One region of the Sporosarcina sp. So3-204 genome, then DNA from elsewhere that is predicted to be linked to it. Evidence: a T-box and tRNA genes for the amino acid it is inferred to sense, from the RefSeq annotation. Region 1 holds a T-box; the other holds one or more tRNA genes.
What was found. The T-box of region 1 lies ahead of trpS (tryptophan--tRNA ligase). A T-box ahead of a tRNA ligase gene usually reads a tRNA of that ligase, here a tRNA-Trp.
Positions count from the first base shown of each region.

Region 2: it encodes a tRNA-Trp, which carries the amino acid that the T-box ahead of trpS (tryptophan--tRNA ligase) is inferred to sense. The anticodon was not compared.

Region 1 is NZ_CM176485.1:799,684-806,921, reverse strand. Features, by position in the region: gene AC3RV6_RS03810 (competence protein CoiA) at 1-962, opposite strand, end outside; gene mecA (adaptor protein MecA) at 1,165-1,824, opposite strand; gene spxA (transcriptional regulator SpxA) at 2,070-2,465, opposite strand; gene AC3RV6_RS03795 (putative glycoside hydrolase) at 2,875-4,080, opposite strand; T-box leader at 4,205-4,436, shown strand; gene trpS (tryptophan--tRNA ligase) at 4,499-5,485, shown strand; gene AC3RV6_RS03785 (YuzI family membrane protein) at 5,442-5,735, opposite strand; gene fabF (beta-ketoacyl-ACP synthase II) at 5,787-7,025, opposite strand; gene AC3RV6_RS03775 (beta-ketoacyl-ACP synthase III) at 7,093-7,238, opposite strand, start outside.
Region 2 is NZ_CM176485.1:3,050,256-3,057,493, reverse strand. Features, by position in the region: rRNA gene AC3RV6_RS15150 (16S ribosomal RNA) at 1-360, shown strand, start outside; tRNA gene AC3RV6_RS15145 (tRNA-Ile) at 523-599, shown strand; tRNA gene AC3RV6_RS15140 (tRNA-Ala) at 610-685, shown strand; rRNA gene AC3RV6_RS15135 (23S ribosomal RNA) at 917-3,872, shown strand; rRNA gene rrf (5S ribosomal RNA) at 4,023-4,138, shown strand; tRNA gene AC3RV6_RS15125 (tRNA-Asn) at 4,185-4,259, shown strand; tRNA gene AC3RV6_RS15120 (tRNA-Ser) at 4,264-4,355, shown strand; tRNA gene AC3RV6_RS15115 (tRNA-Glu) at 4,383-4,454, shown strand; tRNA gene AC3RV6_RS15110 (tRNA-Val) at 4,636-4,711, shown strand; tRNA gene AC3RV6_RS15105 (tRNA-Met) at 4,740-4,814, shown strand; tRNA gene AC3RV6_RS15100 (tRNA-Asp) at 4,819-4,894, shown strand; tRNA gene AC3RV6_RS15095 (tRNA-Phe) at 4,916-4,991, shown strand; tRNA gene AC3RV6_RS15090 (tRNA-Thr) at 5,014-5,089, shown strand; tRNA gene AC3RV6_RS15085 (tRNA-Tyr) at 5,213-5,297, shown strand; tRNA gene AC3RV6_RS15080 (tRNA-Trp) at 5,390-5,463, shown strand; tRNA gene AC3RV6_RS15075 (tRNA-His) at 5,482-5,557, shown strand; tRNA gene AC3RV6_RS15070 (tRNA-His) at 5,582-5,657, shown strand; tRNA gene AC3RV6_RS15065 (tRNA-Gln) at 5,667-5,738, shown strand; tRNA gene AC3RV6_RS15060 (tRNA-Gly) at 5,747-5,821, shown strand; tRNA gene AC3RV6_RS15055 (tRNA-Cys) at 5,832-5,905, shown strand; tRNA gene AC3RV6_RS15050 (tRNA-Leu) at 5,944-6,024, shown strand; gene AC3RV6_RS15045 (Fic family protein) at 6,746-7,132, shown strand.

The DNA.
Region 1 (7,238 bases):
ATATCCCCCTTTGTAATTTCATTAAATTTCATACCTCTCTTTTTAAAAAAGTAAACAAATAAAAGTTGCCACTCGACAGCCTCTTCACGAAAAGGATTCAAACTTGTCAAAGGCACGCCAATCCATAACGGCAATTCAAGAGGTCGCACTCTCAGCTCATAGCATCCCCGTAGAAACGGTTCATTAATCCCTCTTCTGTTTAATAAAACTTTCGTATTCAGAAATTTATTCCGCATAGCGCGAAAACTCAATGCATAACTTTGAAAATCTTTAAAAGTAGGATTTTTCACGCGCGCAAAAGGAAAAATTTGTTTTGACATACACAAAGTACGATGAATACCTATATACCTTTTTCCAGCAATTTGTAGGAGACTGTGTACATAATGGAATTGTTCTAATTTGGGATCATATGTTAGTAGAAAAATATTTTTTGGAAAACTTCGGCTAATAAAAGTTTCCTCAAATTTAGATAGATAGAAGATGCCAACACCTTGGGGAGATTTCTTTATCTTTTCAGGGGTATTCAAAATCCAAATAGGCTTCATACCTACACGATTAAAACCTTGTGTTCTAGACTTAATTTCAGCAATAGGTATAGAACTACACTGAAACTCTATTGGAATACTTTCTTTATTATAGGTTATAAGAAGATCTGGACGCTGGGCCAAACTTTTAGAATAAGGTTCTAGCTTTACCTCACTAACTTTCTTCTCGAAAAAATTAAATAACTGTTGTTTACCAATTAGGTGTTCTGTAGACTCCCCTTCAGAAAATGTAGCAGAGCAGGAAACATTCACCTCATGCGCAAAATGGGGTATTACTATTTCACCCACTTTTAGTTTTACAGCATTATCACATTGTGTACAATAAAATTTTGTTACCTTTCTCCATTCTCTCAATTGATTCTTATCCATCTTCTGAGAAAGTATAATATACTTTCCTTCAATAGTCTTTGCCGTCAAAATTGCGCATCACTCCTTTTTATAATATTACGAACTATTCAGAGAAATTGCAAGTGTATTAGAAAAAACTGTGGCATTCATCGGTAGCAATGTCTTGGCATGATTTCAAGTTCTTAGAAACTTGTTTAAAAGAACCTTAAATATTTACACACAAAAAAACGCAATAGCAAATTAAGCTATTGCGTTTACTAATTTTTATACTTTAAAAATATTTAACAACTTGAGTGAAAACATCGGATTCCATAACAATATCTCCATATTCCTCAAGACGGTGAATGGTCATATTCGACAGCGAGCCAAATTCAGTAAGAAAACTAAACAAATCTGACTTACTATCATCTTCCATTAAGTCTTTATCATACTCGACATACAAATAATACATGTCTTTTAAGAAGTATAAAGAAGTGTTAGCTTCATATCCTAACTGTTCAACTCGTTTCGAGAGTCGGATTATATCTTCGAAGTCTTTAAAGTAAAATGTATTATCCGTCCATTCTACTCCACTATTTCCACCGGCTGACAAAGCGTCATCAGCATTTTCAAACATAGTACCATCTGCTTGCTGAAACAACTTTTTTGTTTCTTCTTGATCAAATGGATGCTCTTGCGAGTGTCCATCTTCGTTTTGAGCACGCGTTACCGTAACTTCAATTCCATTGTTCATTGCATGGACTTGAATCCAAAGTGGACCTTCCACTTCAAACTCGGATTCTTCACTTATTTCGTCCATCATATCCCAAAAAAGTTCTTCACTTTTATCACGGTTATACCAAACTTCTTCACGCGTAAAGCCACGCTCTTCTATATCAATATACGTTAAAAAGAATTTAACTGTGTTTTCGTTTATTCGTTCTATTTCCATTCCAATCTCCCCCTCCCTATTGAATAGGATTATAGCAGTCCCTTAAACTAAAAAATAAAACCTACAATGCTTATTCTTACTATATGACCGACCGTCAATATTTGTAAGGGTTTTTCCACAGTTCTCTACTTTTATTAGTATAAGCAATTGTAGATAACATTTATTAGGAAAGCAAGGAAAAGATAAAAGCCGATAGGTTTTGGCATTTTACAATGACCCACCTATCAGCTTTTTATTTCATACACTTAGTTTACCATTCGACGTGCTTCAAGCAACTGATAAGCTCTTACTTTTCTAGGTAAGAATCGACGTATCTCATCTTCATTATATCCTACTTGAAGTCTTTTTTCATCAAGTATAATTGGTCTTCTGAGAAGACCTGGATGTTCTTGAATTAATTCATATAATCTTTGCAATGGTAAACTTTCTACATCGACATTTAATTTTTGATATATTTTAGATCTCGTTGAAATTATCTCATCCGTACCGTCTTCTGTCATACGAAGGATTTCTTTAATTTCAGCGATATTTAAAGGTTCTGAGAAAATATTTCTTTCTGTATATGGAATTTCATGTTCCTCAAGCCAAGCTTTAGCTTTCCTACATGACGTACAGCTTGGTGATGTAAATAATGTGACCATCATATGCTGACACTTCCTTTCAATTCGGCTAATTGATAAATCATTTTATTTTATTATAGGTTAATTAGAATAATTTTAATCGAAATCCTTATACTTAAGTATACACAATTTCATTAATTAAGAAAACACTTTTTAAAAATTACTTTATTTCTAATGTTACTTTCGTCACAATTCCGCAATATAAAAGACTTTACAGGAAATTTTGTTGTACATATACTGTTATTCCCATCTGATATACTTTTTAAACATCTGATTCAAAAATTAAGTAGAAATTCTCATTTAGGTTCTCCTTATTGAAAAAGTTAATTACTACTTAATAGTACGTTCAACCAATTAAAAGGTTTCATTTTAATTAAACTTAATTAATTTAATTGAAAATAAATCATAATCCATTCATCAGTTATTAATTTTACTGCTTATAATTTACGTCCTTTGAATAAGTATTTCCAGCATTCCATAAAAGATACTCATCTATACCATTATCTTTTAAACCTTTAATTTGCGCTTCGACTTCTGACTTACCATATCTAATGTAATTGCCCTTTCCTAACCATGAAGCGGTAAAGTCTTGTAGCCATGGTCGTGAAACAGGTTTGTTTTCAAGTGCCTCTAGCACCTTGTTTTCAACCTTGGCGTATTCAGCAACTAATTGATAAGGCTCCAAATCAGGTTTCGCAATTCCGAAATAAGAAGTCCAATGACTTGGATAGATCATTGATGAAATGACATCAACATTTTCTGAGATTTTCGAAAAGTTTTGTCCGATGCCCGGCGCTTCAGTTAATGTTGCAGCATAACCAAATATATCTACAGAAACTTCAACTCCGTAAGGTTTTAACTGCTCTCTAGCATAAGCTACAAAATCTGTAATCGCCTCAACACGGCGTTGTATGGGATCAAGTTCAGATTGTGAATAGTCTTGAAAGTCAAATTTCAATGTATCATCTCGATTTTCAAACCCTTCAGGAAAACGGACATAATCAAATTGAATTTCCTTAAAACCCATTTTTGCTGCTTCAATTGCCACTTCTACATTATGTTCCCAAACTTCTTTCATGAATGGATTAACAAATGCTTCACCACGTCGATTTTTCCAAACTGCGCCATTATCCATAAATGATAATTCAGGACGCATTTCCGCAAGAACACTATCTTTAAAAACGACAATACGTCCAATTGGATAGATTTTTTTCTCCTCCAAAACTTTCAACATATCATTTGGATTCGTAATATATGGTTTACCTATATTCAATTCTTTTAATGGCGAATCATCATCTGGCAAATATGTAATATTCCCATAGTCATCTTTTATATCAATCACCATGGCGTTAAGATCAGTATTATCAAGCAAGTCGACTAACTTATTGAACTTTTCCCCACCAGCGGAATGACCTGTAACATAAATTCCGCGAACAGCATCCGGATATTCAAAGGTTAATCCTGAATTATATTTAAACAAAGATGAAGACGCAATAAGTTGTAAATCTATTAACTTAAGGCCGTGTGTAATCTGAGTAAAGTCTTCTATTTCTTTATTTTCCGTAGCTTGAGTAGTTGATGGAGCAGCAATAAAAATGATGCATACCAATGATGCAATCCACTTCGTTATTCTCAATACGACACACTTCCCTTCTATTCTCCTTTAGTTTAACAATGTTTCGACACGATTGATAGAGCTAAACAGGACTTATTTCTTGCAATTGTAAATACTTCAACATATAATACATAAAATATGTATAGTATCGGCGTTGAAGGAAATAGTAAGTCCGTGACAGTTTTCAGGGAGTCTGTGGGTATTGTGAACAGATAGCTGGGCGGAGTGAATGGGTTCCAGAGCCTTAATAAGTGAACGCGAGGGAATTTTTTTGCCTTTGCCAAGTAAATTATTACGTCATTCCGCGTTAAGGAGCTTGAGAGGCCTACGGGCAATTCGGGTGGTACCACGATTAAAAAAGATTAGTCGTCCCTATTTTAGAGGGGACGACTAATCTTTTTTGCGTACAACTTTTATTTAAATTAGGAGGAGAATGATTATGAAAACGATTTTTTCAGGCGTACAACCTACTGGCACTGTAACATTGGGGAACTATATTGGGGCATTTCGTCAGTTCGTTGAATTACAACATGAAGCTAATTGCTTATTTTGTATAGTTGATCAGCACGCAATTACTGTTCAACAGGATCCAAAACAATTACAAGAAACAATTCGATCACTAGCTGCTCTATATGTTGCTAGTGGAATTGATCCAGAAAAGGCAGTATTGTTTATCCAATCAGAAGTTCCTGCACATGCACAAGCTGGATGGATCATGCAATGCGTGTCCTATATCGGAGAACTTGAAAGAATGACTCAGTTTAAAGACAAGTCAGAAGGTCAAGAAGGTGTTTCTTCGGCATTGCTAACTTATCCACCTTTAATGGCTGCTGACATTCTACTGTATAATACTGACATTGTTCCTGTAGGAGATGATCAAACACAGCATCTCGAATTAACTAGGGATCTGGCAGAACGTTTCAATAACCGTTACGGGAAAACATTGACGATTCCTGAAATTCGTATTCCTAAAAATGGAGCACGCATAAAATCACTTCAAGATCCTTTGAAGAAGATGAGTAAGTCCGATCCGAATAAACGTGCTACCATTTCACTCCTTGATACACCTAAAGAAATAGAAAAGAAAATAAAAAGTGCTGTCACAGATTCTGAAGGTATCGTAACTTTTGACGTTGAAAACAAGCCAGGCGTTGCAAACCTACTAACAATTGAAGCCGCTATGAGCAATAAAACAATCGAGGAACTTGTCTCTAAATACGATGGGCTTCGTTATGGTGATTTCAAAGCTGGCGTTGCTGAAGCGATTATAAATCATCTAACACCTATTCAAGAAAAGTATTATAATCTACTTGATTCAAATGATCTTGACAGAATTTTAGATAATGGTGCAGAACGTGCGAATGCCATTGCGACAGTAACTCTTAAGCGGATGGAGAACGCGATGGGGCTCGGTAGAAAACGATAATCATTAGTGTGATTGCTGAAATAATTAAAAGCGCAAAGTCTGCTGTTCGAACAATAAAGTAAAAAACTTGGCTCCATTCATAACCAAGTGTTCTATAATTAAAATAAAAAATAATGTGAGATATGCTAATAACGAGAAGTCCATAGCTTATTAGAAATAAAAATAGGCGTGTAATTGCACATCTTCCTTTGCTTTTTATTAAGTATATGAAAAGAAAGTTACCTTTAAGACAAGGGTAACTTTTTTTCATTTGAAAAATAAAAAACGCCCCATGATCTGGGGGCGCTTCGTTAAAATAATCTTATATTTTCTTGAAAATAAGTGACGCGTTATGGCCACCAAAACCAAGCGAGTTACTCATCGCATACTTAATGTCAGCTTTTCTAGCTTTATTTGGAACATAATCTAAATCACATTCTGGATCTGCCGTTTTATAATTAATTGTTGGAGGCAAAATACCTTCTTCAAGTGCCTTACATGTGAAAATTGCTTCAATACCACCAGCAGCTCCTAAAAGATGCCCTGTCATCGATTTTGTCGAGCTCATTGCAAGTTTATAGGCATGGTCACCAAAAACGGTCTTCGCCGACATCGTCTCAAATTGGTCGTTATATGCTGTACTTGTTCCATGCGCATTAATATAATCAATTTTATCGGGTGAAATTCCAGCTTCTTCAAGCGCTTGCACCATTGCACGTGCAGCACCTTCACCACCAGGTGCTGGAGCTGTAATATGATGAGCGTCACCTGTTGAACCGTAACCAATCAATTCAGCATAAATTTTCGCACCACGCGCAACTGCATGCTCATATTCTTCTAGAATTACAATCCCAGCGCCCTCACCCATAACAAATCCATCACGCTCATTATCAAATGGACGTGATGCTGTTGACGGATCAGGATTTAAAGAAAGTGCTTTACTTGAACAAAATCCTGCAACAGCCATTGTCGTTATTGGCGCTTCTGCACCACCAGAAATCATTACATCTGCTTCTCCGCGACGAATTACTTCAAATGCGTCACCGATTGAGTTTGTACCAGATGCACAAGCTGTTACCGTACAAGAATTAACTGCTTTCGCGCCGAAATAAATAGACACTTGCCCTGAAGCCATGTCCGGAATCATCATCGGAACGAAAAATGGGCTAACACGGCGATATCCACGTTCTTGGAATATCTTAAACTGCTGCTCATGTGTTTCCATTCCGCCAATACCAGAACCAATCCATACACCCGTACGTAAAGCAGTTTTATCATCAAGCTTTTCTAGACCTGCATCTTTCATTGCCATAATAGATGCAGCAAGTGCGTAATGTGTAAAGCGATCCATTTTACGCGCTTCTTTTTTCTCGATATAATCTTCTATTTCAAAATCATTTATTTCCGCTGCTACTTTTACCGGAAACTGATCACTATCTAGTCTCGTTAGCATGCCTATTCCTGATTTCCCAGCTAGCACAGCCTCCCAAGACTTCTCAGCTGTATTCCCAACTGGCGTTACAGCACCAATACCCGTTACAACAACTCGTTTATAACCCATTTATATAACTTCCCCTCAATATTTTTAATTTTCTATACAATAAAACAGACTGTATTTAGAGGTAATATTATTTTCCCCAACGCAAGCAAATGCCGCCCCAAGTTAAACCGCCGCCAAATCCAACCATCACAATAACATCATCATCTTTTATTTTGCCTGCCTCAAGATCATCAACAAGTGATATTGGAATTGATGCAGCAGAAGTATTCCCGT
Region 2 (7,238 bases), 1.5 Mb from region 1:
GGGATGACGTCAAATCATCATGCCCCTTATGACCTGGGCTACACACGTGCTACAATGGACGGTACAGAGGGTCGCCAACCCGCGAGGGGGAGCTAATCCCATAAAACCGTTCACAGTTCGGATTGCAGGCTGCAACTCGCCTGCATGAAGCCGGAATCGCTAGTAATCGTGGATCAGCATGCCACGGTGAATACGTTCCCGGGTCTTGTACACACCGCCCGTCACACCACGAGAGTTTGTAACACCCGAAGTCGGTGAGGTAACCCTTAGGGGAGCCAGCCGCCGAAGGTGGGACAGATGATTGGGGTGAAGTCGTAACAAGGTAGCCGTATCGGAAGGTGCGGCTGGATCACCTCCTTTCTAAGGATATATGTCCATAGTCGGATTACACCTTTGGTGTATGAAAGCTAGGCATACGGAAAATCGACGTTTTGCGTTCAGTTTTGAAGGTTCAATAAATTTATATAATATACTTTTATATAAATGATTTAATTGAATTTTTCTCTTAAAGTTCCCGAAAGGGGGCCTATAGCTCAGCTGGTTAGAGCGCACGCCTGATAAGCGTGAGGTCGATGGTTCGAGTCCATTTAGGCCCACCATTAAAGTTTAGGGGCCTTAGCTCAGCTGGGAGAGCGCCTGCCTTGCACGCAGGAGGTCAGCGGTTCGATCCCGCTAGGCTCCACCAAATTAATTTTATTGGATTTTTTTGTTCTTTGAAAACTGGATAAAACAATAATTGAAACAAATCAAGAATCAACCAAGATAAACAAATCTTCGTTTATCTATGATAAACATGTTTTTGTTAATTTTAAAGAACGACCTTTTTACGAAACGTTGATTTTTACATCGCTGTAAAATCACGTTTATTTAAAAGATAAGAATTAGCGACGCAATGCGACGTTAAGACCTATTTTTTGGTTAAGTTAGAAAGGGCGCACGGTGGATGCCTTGGCACTAGGAGTCTATGAAGGACGGCACTAACACCGATATGCTTCGGGGAGCTGTAAGTGAGCTTTGATCCGAAGATTTCCGAATGGGGAAACCCACTGCTCGTAATGGAGTAGTACGTTTACGTGAATACATAGCGTAATCGAGACAAACCCGGAGAACTGAAACATCTAAGTACCCGGAGGAAGAGAAAGAAAAATCGATTCCCTGAGTAGCGGCGAGCGAAAAGGGAACAGCCCAAACCAGGAAGCTTGCTTTCTGGGGTTGTAGGACATGCTATACGGAGTTACAAAGGAATGGATTAGGCGAAGCGACCTGGAAAGGTCCGCCGTAGCGGGTAATAGCCCCGTAGTCGAAAGTTCATTCTCTCCAGCATGTATCCTGAGTACGGCGGAACACGTGAAATTCCGTCGGAATCCGGGAGGACCATCTCCCAAGGCTAAATACTTCCTAGTGACCGATAGTGAACCAGTACCGTGAGGGAAAGGTGAAAAGCACCCCGGAAGGGGAGTGAAATAGATCCTGAAACCGTGTGCCTACAAGTAGTCAGAGCCCTTGTTGACTTTCCTTCGGGAGAGTCACGGGTGATGGCGTGCCTTTTGTAGAATGAACCGGCGAGTTACTGATTTCATGCAAGGTTAAGCAGAGAATGCGGAGCCGCAGCGAAAGCGAGTCTTAATAGGGCGAATTAGTATGAGGTCGTAGACCCGAAACCAGGTGATCTACCCATGTCCAGGGTGAAGGTAAGGTAATACTTACTGGAGGCCCGAACCCACGTATGTTGAAAAATGCGGGGATGAGGTGTGGGTAGCGGTGAAATTCCAATCGAACCTGGAGATAGCTGGTTCTCTCCGAAATAGCTTTAGGGCTAGCCTCAAACTTTAGAATCTCGGAGGTAGAGCACTGTTTGGACTAGGGGCCCATCCCGGGTTACCGAATTCAGACAAACTCCGAATGCCGATGATTTATGTTTGGGAGTCAGACTGTGGGTGATAAGATTCATAGTCGAGAGGGAAACAACCCAGACCACCAGTTAAGGTCCCAAAGTCTCTGTTAAGTGGAAAAGGATGTGGCGTTGCCCAGACAACCAGGATGTTGGCTTAGAAGCAGCCATCATTTAAAGAGTGCGTAATAGCTCACTGGTCGAGTGGCGCTGCGCCGAAAATGTACCGGGGCTAAACAGAGCACCGAAACTGTGGACTTACATCTTAGATGTGAGTGGTAGGAGAGCGTTCTAGGGGCGTCGAAGTTAGACCGTAAGGACTAGTGGAGCGCCTAGAAGTGAGAATGCCGGTATGAGTAGCGAAAGAAGGGTGAGAATCCCTTCCACCGAATGCCCAAGGTTTCCTGAGGAAGGCTCGTCCGCTCAGGGTTAGTCGGGACCTAAGTTGAGGCCGAAAGGCGTAGACGATGGATAACAGGTTGATATTCCTGTACCACCTCCCCGCCGTTTGAGTAATGGGGGGACGCAGTAGGATAGGGTGAGCGCGCTGTTGGTTATGCGCGTCTAAGCAGTGAGGTGTGAAATGAGGCAAATCCCATTTCTATAACATTGAGCTGTGATGGCGAGGGGAATTATTCCCTGGAGTCCCTGATTTCACACTGCCAAGAAAAGCCTCTAACGAGGCGGGAGGTGCCCGTACCGCAAACCGACACAGGTAGGCGAGGAGAGAATCCTAAGGTGATCGAGAGAACTCTCGTTAAGGAACTCGGCAAAATGACCCCGTAACTTCGGGAGAAGGGGTGCTCTGGTAGGGTGTTAAAGCCCGAGAGAGCCGCAGTGAATAGGCCCAGGCGACTGTTTAGCAAAAACACAGGTCTCTGCAAAACCGCAAGGTGATGTATAGGGGCTGACGCCTGCCCGGTGCTGGAAGGTTAAGGGAAGAGGTTAGCGCAAGCGAAGCTTTGAACCGAAGCCCCAGTAAACGGCGGCCGTAACTATAACGGTCCTAAGGTAGCGAAATTCCTTGTCGGGTAAGTTCCGACCCGCACGAAAGGCGTAACGATCTGGGCACTGTCTCAACGAGAGACTCGGTGAAATTATAGTACCTGTGAAGATGCAGGTTACCCGCGACAGGACGGAAAGACCCCGTGGAGCTTTACTGTAACCTGATATTGAATTCTGATGCAATCTGTACAGGATAGGTAGGAGCCTTAGAATCCGGAGCGCTAGCTTCGGAGGAGGCGTTGGTGGGATACTACCCTGATTGTATTGGACTTCTAACCCATGCCCCTTATCGGGGCAGGAGACAGTGTCAGGTGGACAGTTTGACTGGGGCGGTCGCCTCCTAAAGAGTAACGGAGGCGCCCAAAGGTTCCCTCAGAATGGTTGGACATCATTCGCAGAGTGCAAAGGCATAAGGGAGCTTAACTGCGAGACCTACAAGTCGAGCAGGGTCGAAAGACGGGCTTAGTGATCCGGTGGTTCCGCATGGAAGGGCCATCGCTCAACGGATAAAAGCTACCCCGGGGATAACAGGCTTATCTCCCCCAAGAGTCCACATCGACGGGGAGGTTTGGCACCTCGATGTCGGCTCATCGCATCCTGGGGCTGTAGTCGGTCCCAAGGGTTGGGCTGTTCGCCCATTAAAGCGGTACGCGAGCTGGGTTCAGAACGTCGTGAGACAGTTCGGTCCCTATCCGTCGCGGGCGCAGGAAATTTGAGAGGAGCTGTCCTTAGTACGAGAGGACCGGGATGGACACACCGCTGGTGTACCAGTTGTCTTGCCAAAGGCATAGCTGGGTAGCTACGTGTGGACGGGATAAATGCTGAAAGCATCTAAGCATGAAGCCCCCCTCGAGATGAGATTTCCCATTACGCAAGTAAGTAAGATCCCTCAGAGATGATGAGGTTGATAGGTCCGGGGTGTAAGTACGGCGACGTATGTAGCTGACGGATACTAATTGATCGAGGACTTAACCAAATAACGTAAGAAGTAAGTGGGCTGATTCCCCTGATTTGTGAAGATTATCTGTTTTATTCAGTTTTGAGTGAATAAAAAATATTTATATTTTAATTTCGCTTGACATTTATTGTAAGTTTGTTATAATTAATCATGTTGTGTGTAAAACAGTTCAGTGGCGATAGCGAAGAGGTCACACCCGTTCCCATCTCGAACACGGTAGTTAAGCTCTTCAGCGCCGATGGTAGTTGGGGGTTTCCCCCTGCAAGAGTAGGACGTTGCTGGTCTGTTTTAAACAAATTTAATTTAATTATACAGTTTGTTATATACTATTCCGCAGTAGCTCAGTGGTAGAGCTATCGGCTGTTAACCGATCGGTCGTAGGTTCGAATCCTACCTGCGGAGCCATATTGGAGAGCTGTCCGAGTGGCCGAAGGAGCACGATTGGAAATCGTGTAGGCGGTTTACGCTGTCTCAAGGGTTCAAATCCCTTGCTCTCCGCCAAAGTCGTATCAGTTTATTATTAATTAAGGCCCCTTGGTCAAGCGGTTAAGACACCGCCCTTTCACGGCGGTATCACGGGTTCGAATCCCGTAGGGGTCATTAAGGCTTTATCAACGCGTAATCTGCGTTGAAAATAGCCTACCTTGAAGCACTAATCAAAACTAAGTTTTGTTAGTTGAGGCAGTTTTCGAGGCAATAATCGAAAATGTACTTGCCGGAAAACTTCACAAAGAAAAACATTCAAAAGGTATCTTTTGAAATGGATTTCAAATAACACCCAGGAGGATTAGCTCAGCTGGGAGAGCACCTGCCTTACAAGCAGGGGGTCGGCGGTTCGAGCCCGTCATCCTCCACCATTTTAATTAGTATTAGTTTTATTATTATCGCGGGGTGGAGCAGTGGTAGCTCGTCGGGCTCATAATCCGAAGGTCACAGGTTCAAATCCTGTCCCCGCAACCAAATAGGTCCCGTAGTGTAGCGGTTAACATGCCTGCCTGTCACGCAGGAGATCGCGGGTTCGATTCCCGTCGGGACCGCCATTTTTTTAAATAATAATATGTGGCTCAGTAGCTCAGTCGGTAGAGCAAAGGACTGAAAATCCTTGTGTCGGCGGTTCGAATCCGTCCTGAGCCACCATTTAAATACAATAAAATAAGTAGCCGGAGTAGCTCAACTGGTAGAGCAACTGACTTGTAATCAGTAGGTTGAGGGTTCAAGTCCTTTCTCCGGCACCATTTCTTATAGTATAAGCTACGCAGTAATGTGAAGCTTATCGCAGCTCTTTATAAAATTGAGAGAAGCACGAGTAGAATAATAAAGCTGACGCAGTATTATGAAGCTTATTGCAATTATAATATGGTGGGGTAGCGAAGTGGCTAAACGCGGCGGACTGTAAATCCGCTCCCTACGGGTTCGGCAGTTCGAATCTGCCCCCCACCACCAACTTTTCAAAAAACTGTTGGATAAAGTGAGAGCTTTTAAGAATTAATTTTATGTATATTATTATTAATGCTTTAATATAATATTTATATTACAGGGGTATAGTTCAATGGTAGAATAAAGGTCTCCAACACCTTCGATGTGGGTTCGAATCCTACTACCCCTGCCATTTTTATGTTTTATTATGGCGGTTGTGGCGAAGTGGTTAACGCATCGGATTGTGATTCCGACACTCGGGGGTTCAATTCCCCTCATCCGCCCCATTTAAATTAAATACTTATATTATGGCGGTTGTGGCGAAGTGGTTAACGCATCGGATTGTGATTCCGACATTCGGGGGTTCAATTCCCCTCATCCGCCCCATTAGATTTTTGGGGTATAGCCAAGCGGTAAGGCAACGGACTTTGACTCCGTTACTCGTTGGTTCGAATCCAGCTACCCCAGTAAAGTTCGCGGAAGTAGTTCAGTGGTAGAATACGACCTTGCCAAGGTCGGGGTCGCGGGTTCGAATCCCGTCTTCCGCTCCATTTAAATTATGGCGGCATAGCCAAGCGGTAAGGCATGGGTCTGCAACACCTTTACCACCGGTTCGATTCCGGTTGCCGCCTCCATATTGAACTTATTTATAAAACTAAATATATATTGTTAAGCCCGAGTGGTGGAATGGCAGACACGTCGCACTCAAAATGCGATGCCGCGAGGCGTGCCGGTTCAAGTCCGGCCTCGGGTATAGCCTGGTCTTTTCTAGTCAAGTTGAGAAAGGCCTATAGCATCTACAAACGTTGATAACACAGCGTTTGTAGATGCTTTTTATTTTGGCTGAATACGATAGGTTTTGAAGACTTTATGCACAAATTCTGCACAAGGATTACATAAACATGTTCTCAAAGATCGAAATTGTTTCTTCTTTATCTTTTTCTCTCATCTCATCTAAGGTTTGCGAATAGGTCTTCCAAGTTGTCTCTACATCCTTATGTCCAAGTCATTCGCACATAGTTCATAGAAACCTTTTGATTGGATTCACCACAATATAGAAGCACACTTGCATGTGTGTGACGTAAGCCGTGCACATTGGGTATTACTTATGATATCCTGGTAGTAGAACAATGGTGTTGATTAGGCACTGTGAAAACTTGATAATCTATCTGGACTTCGATTGCTAGTCGTTGGCAAGCAACATGAAAACCTAATCAGAGTATTTAGGAAGAAGAGTGTGAGTAGTAATACTTACCGCTCTTCTTTTTCATTTTTAAAAAAGTTGATTAATGATGATGAATAAATCAGTGTTATTTGAAGAACAAAAAAAATTCCTATTCGGAGCTTAATATAGTGTTGCATGAGCATCTCACGAAATGTGTTGAACTCCTTTCATTTAAAGTAGTTGTACACTAATACCTTCAGAATTTTAATAATGGTATAATTAAAATACAGAAATAAGGGTGGTGGTGTACATGAGCCACTTAATAGAAAAGATGACATATGAATATTTAGAGGATTTTTTGGTTCGTTTAGCACATCATTCAAGTGCAATTGAGGGTAATACAATTACGTTACCAGAAACAGTGACAATCATACTAAATGACACGCTTCCAAATAACGCAAACATAACTAGAAGAGAATTTTACGAAGTATATTCTCACCAACAAGCATTTGAGTATCTTGTGCATTCGATAGAAAATAATAAACCTTTATCAGTCTCTATCATAAAAGAGATATATGAAAAGTTAACGGATTGGTTGCAACATGATAAAGGGCAATTTAAAACTGAGGATAATTATATAAAAGGGGTAGAATTCTCAAGGGAATCACCTGAACAAGTACCACAATTAATGGATTAGTTAATTGGAAACTTGAATTATCATTTGGAAAATGTAGGAACGTTGAAGTTTATAAAAATGCTGCGAAACGTCTCAAAAATATAAAGAAAAAGCATCAATGAAATCA